Regions from separate parts of the Mangrovibacillus cuniculi genome, predicted to be linked through region 1. Evidence: a T-box and tRNA genes for the amino acid it is inferred to sense, from the RefSeq annotation. Region 1 holds a T-box; the other holds one or more tRNA genes.
What was found. The T-box of region 1 lies ahead of glyQ (glycine--tRNA ligase subunit alpha). A T-box ahead of a tRNA ligase gene usually reads a tRNA of that ligase, here a tRNA-Gly.
Positions count from the first base shown of each region.

Region 2: it has a tRNA-Gly gene. The T-box ahead of glyQ (glycine--tRNA ligase subunit alpha) is inferred to sense a tRNA for this amino acid. The anticodon was not compared.

Region 1 covers NZ_CP049742.1:1,577,232-1,579,715, forward strand. Annotated here, with positions in the region: gene glyS (glycine--tRNA ligase subunit beta) at 1-758, opposite strand, end outside; gene glyQ (glycine--tRNA ligase subunit alpha) at 751-1,641, opposite strand; T-box leader at 1,932-2,105, opposite strand; gene recO (DNA repair protein RecO) at 2,152-2,484, opposite strand, start outside.
Region 2 covers NZ_CP049742.1:403,194-405,677, reverse strand. Annotated here, with positions in the region: gene queG (tRNA epoxyqueuosine(34) reductase QueG) at 1-446, opposite strand, end outside; gene G8O30_RS02015 (B3/B4 domain-containing protein) at 530-1,201, shown strand; tRNA gene G8O30_RS02010 (tRNA-Gly) at 1,310-1,383, opposite strand; gene G8O30_RS02005 (acyltransferase family protein) at 1,608-2,484, shown strand, end outside.

The DNA of each region.
Region 1 (2,484 bases):
TATTCTACTAAGTTTGTTACTTCTTCTAAAAGGTTTGGATCAACTGGAATAATCCAACCTTTTTCTTCCGCTAATTTTTCTAATTGGGAGACAATAGCTTCTTTTCTAGCAAATGCATCTACTACAACATATTCAGCTAACAATTGTTTTTCATACGTACTTGGTTCTTCTATAGCTGTTTCTTTTCCTAAGAATCTATGCCCTTGTGAAGTACGTCCAGTCTCTACTCCAACTACCGAAAAAGGAATAACCTCTGACCCAAACATACAAGCCAACCATTTAATAGGTCGTACATATCTTAAATCATTGGAACCCCATTTCATATTTTTAGGAAACGTTAAGGATATAACAATCTTTTCTAATTGTGGTAGTAAATCAATCGTAGATTTACCTTTCGTAAATTTCTTTACGTGCACATACTCGATACCTTTTATTTCTTGGAAGAACAAATCGTCAACAGTCCCACCTTGTCCTTTAACAAATCCAACTGCCGCCTTTGTCCATTCCCCATTTTCATTTACTGCTATCTTTTTGGCTGGACCTTTTGCGATTTCTTCTTTATCTTCTTGTTGAGACACTAATCCATTAACTCTTACTGCTAGTCGACGAGGAGTGGAAAAACGTTCTATTGACGCGAAACTTAGACCTTGTTCTACTAACCAATCTCTTACCTTGCCTTCGAGATCTTCACTAGATTGTGTAACGAACCTAGCTGGCATTTCTTCTAACCCAATTTCTAATAATAAATCTTTAGTCATTTTTCGCCGCCTCCTCTTTAGCTAAAATAGGGAATCCTAGTTTTTCTCTCTCTTCGTAGAACGTTTTGGCTACTTGTCTTGCCAGCGTTCTCATTCGACCAATATATCCCGTTCTTTCGGTTACAGAAATTGCTCCTCTTGCATCCAACAAGTTAAATACATGTGAGCTTTTAAGGATGTAATCATATGCTGGGTGAACTAAACCATGCTCCATTTGAGCTTTCGCTTCCGCTTCATATTTTTCAAATAGTTCAAAAAGCATTTCTTGATTAGATGTTTCAAACGTGTACTTGGAATGTTCAAACTCCGGTTGATAGAAAATATCACGTACAGTGAATCCCTCTGTCCACTCTAAATCAAAAACGTTCTCTTTATCTTGAATGTAAGAAGCCAAACGTTCTATTCCATAGGTAATCTCAACAGAAACCGGCTTACATTCTAATCCACCAACTTGTTGAAAGTATGTGAACTGCGTAATTTCCATACCGTCTAACCATACTTCCCATCCAAGACCTGCACATCCTAAAGATGGATTCTCCCAGTTATCCTCTACGAAACGAATATCATGTTCTAATGGATCAATACCAAGTGCTCGAAGTGAATCTAAGTAAAGTTCTTGGATGTTATCTGGAGATGGTTTCATAATTACTTGAAATTGGTGATGTTGATATAATCGGTTAGGGTTTTCTCCATAACGTCCATCCGCTGGTCTTCTGCTTGGTTCTACATACGCTACATTCCAAGGCTCTGGCCCAATTGCTCGTAAGAACGTATACGGGCTCATTGTTCCTGCACCTTTCTCTACGTCATATGCTTGCATTAAGATACAACCTTGCTTTGACCAATGTTGTTGTAGTGTTACTATCATCTGTTGAATATTCACTTATTTTCCTCCTATTCTTTTTAACCTTAAAGACTGCATAGGATTTTCCCCTATAGGTCGCAGTCAAAGGAAACTTATCAAAGTGTTTACTGCATCTAGTAATGGACATGTACTTGTTAGCGATTAAGCAAAAGGGAGACTTATCGTTGAACACATCACGTTGCGGGTGATGAGTTGTTACAAGAAGGACAATAAGGAGACTCATCTAAGTACAGACCACATCACGTGGTCAACGATGAGTTGTTACGTCACGTAACAAAAAAACTCCCGCCCCTAGCGTTAAAGATAACGCTAGGGACGAGAGTTGACCCGCGGTTCCACCCTAGTTACTGAAGAAAAACTCCAGTCACTTTTAAAGAAGTTGCTCCAAGATGCCGTTCAACAGTTGTTCCTTACCTAGCTTTCACTATCCTAGGTTCGCTTTAAAGTACAAGCTGTTTACTCCTTCTCTTCAACACAACATAATAAAATAATATGATAAACAAAAACTACTCTATCTAGCTGTAAAAGTCAAGTTTCTTTCTCATTTGACGAGGAAAGGTTCCACATATCTGACGTCATTTGACGTAAAAACCGTTTAGACTTTATAAATATTCCCGTGTACTCCTCATAGTAACTATCAATAACTTGTCTTATCTCTTTTTTTGTCTGTTCTTTGACAGATATATTTCCTAATCTAGAAAGGTCAAATGCATAAAATACACGAATTAGACGTATAGTGTGAGGGGTAACTTGAAATCGATAAGGATCCACTTCAAAGCAGCGATGGCATAGTAGTCCATTTTCTCTTATAGAGAAATGAAAATGTCCTTCTGTTTCACCACAGTTAGCACATTGATTTAA
Region 2 (2,484 bases), 1.2 Mb from region 1:
CCGGCACGCTCTGCAACTGCACGATCTACCAGTTCGCCGGTATCTACCATGGATCGCATTACAGCACTTGGATAACGTTCTGAGATGAATTGTTCTAATTTACACAATCTATCTCGCAATACGGTATGATAATCTTGTCCCCAAGAAGCTCGTGCAAAAATACCTCGACGTTCCCCCTTTTTGCCTTTTGGGGCATTGGACATTTTATTAGGATAAGCAACGGCAATAGAGATAATAGATTTAGGTGTGTCGTCAAAAATTAAAGATGGATTCGTTCGTTTTTCGATATCTTTTTCTTCAAATCCAGATGCGTGACCTAATTCTTCAAATCTAATAAGACGATTTTTCATCTCGCCGAAAGGGTTTGCAGCCGCAAAACCCACTAAATCTATGCCAAGATTACGACAGTTTTCTTGAATTTCTTTTTTTAGTTGAGCTGTATTCATACGTTTCAACTCCTCTCACATGAAAAAGGAAAGTAATATATGGTACGATAAGGAAAATTAATTTAGAAAGAGGGCTTTCATCCATGCAATTTTTTATAGATGACTCCGTAAAATCACGACTAAATGACGTAAAAATCAGTCTAATTCACTATACTACCATACAGGTAGGCGCTTCTCCACAGATGATAAAAGGTCGCCTACAACTTTTTCAAGAAGCTCTTTTTTTAGATTTGCAAGAAAAGCAAGTAAGTGACTTTAGTGGAATATCAGAGTGGAGAGATATCTTTAAAAAGACTGGGTATAACCCAAGTCGCTATCGTCCTTCTAACGAAGCATTGTATCGCCGAGTACAAAAACAACAATTTTTACAAAGTCACCACTCTGCAACCGATATCAACAACTTTTTCTCGATGGAATATGCCATTCCAATTGGAATTTATGATACAAGTAAGATAAAAGGTGACACTGTTACTATTGCCATTGGCCAAGAAGGAGAAACCTATTCCGGATTAAATGGACGTGATATTCACGCAGAAGGCTTGTTGGTTGCAAAGGATGAACAAGGTATCTTTGGCAGTCCATATGTTGATTCTGTTCGCACTGCAGTAACGGAGTCTACAACTGATGCTCTGCAGATCGTTTTCCATCAACCAAGTATTTCAGATGACAACGCTAAGAAACTGACAGAATCCCTTGCAAAAATGTTTACACAGGTACACGGTGGAGATCACAAGGTAACTAATTATACTATTTGAAATCTATATACGAAAACATGCACCTCCCTGTGGGAAGTGCATGTTTTCTCTTTATTATAAGTAGAAAAAAAAAACAAAAAAAAAGAACTTCTGGTAAGAAGAAAAAATTGGAGCGGGTGATGGGAATCGAACCCACGACATCAGCTTGGAAGGCTGAGGTTTTACCATTAAACTACACCCGCATATGCTTCGTATCGAAGACAATGTTTATCTTACACGAAATGGTATAATACGTCAATACTTTTTAAAAAAATATTTTTAAAGTTAAATAGATATATTTTACCAGTTTCTCCAAGAAGTTATTTGGGTATTGGTATTTATCATCCATTTCACTCTTGAAAAATATAAAAAAAAGAGTAGAATTATACACTTGAATACAAAACTAATAGAGAAGAAGGTAATACAGATGAATCGAATAGCTTATTTTGACAATGTAAAAGGTATTCTCATCTTCCTTGTCGTCTTCGGCCATATGTTATCTAGCTTTTTAGAAGAAAATGCATTTTTAGACGCTGTTTACTTGTTTATCTTTTTATTTCACATGCCTTTATTTATTTTAATTGCTGGTTACTTTTCCAAAAAGTTTCACGATAAAGGGTACGTAAAAAAATTAGCAGGTAAGTTAATTATTCCTTATATAATTTTTCAGCTACTTTACACATTGTACTACAAAGCATTTGATGATCCAGTAGGATTTACCTTGGTTACCCCTAGATGGGCGATGTGGTTTTTATTAAGCTTATTCTTCTGGAATTTAATGTTGTTTGTATTTACTAAATTTAAGAATGGTATGTGGTGGGCTGTTCTTTTTAGCTTGGCAGCTGGTTATATTCCTTTTGTCAGCGCCGAACTGAGTTTATCTAGAACGTTTTTCTTTTTCCCATTCTTCTTAGCCGGTTACTATTTGAAAAAAGAACACTTCTTAGCTTTGAAGAAAACACCTTATCAATGGACTGCTGGATTTGGACTAACACTCGTTTTTGTCTTTTTATGGTTGTTAAGTCCAATCGAAGTAAAGACTTGGCTTATGGGTAAGCGTAATTACTTTGAATTAGCAGATTCTCAGTTAATTTATGCATGGTCTTATCGATTCTGTTTATACCTGGCCATTGCACTAGTTTCCTTGTGCGTCTTAACGCTGATTCCAAAGAGAGAAACTTTCTTCACTTCATATGGTCAACATTCACTTTATATTTTCTTGCTTCATTTGCTATTAGTTAAGCTAGTAGTAGCAACTCCTATTAGAGACTTTATTTCCGAAAACTCTTTGTATTGGTTGCTAA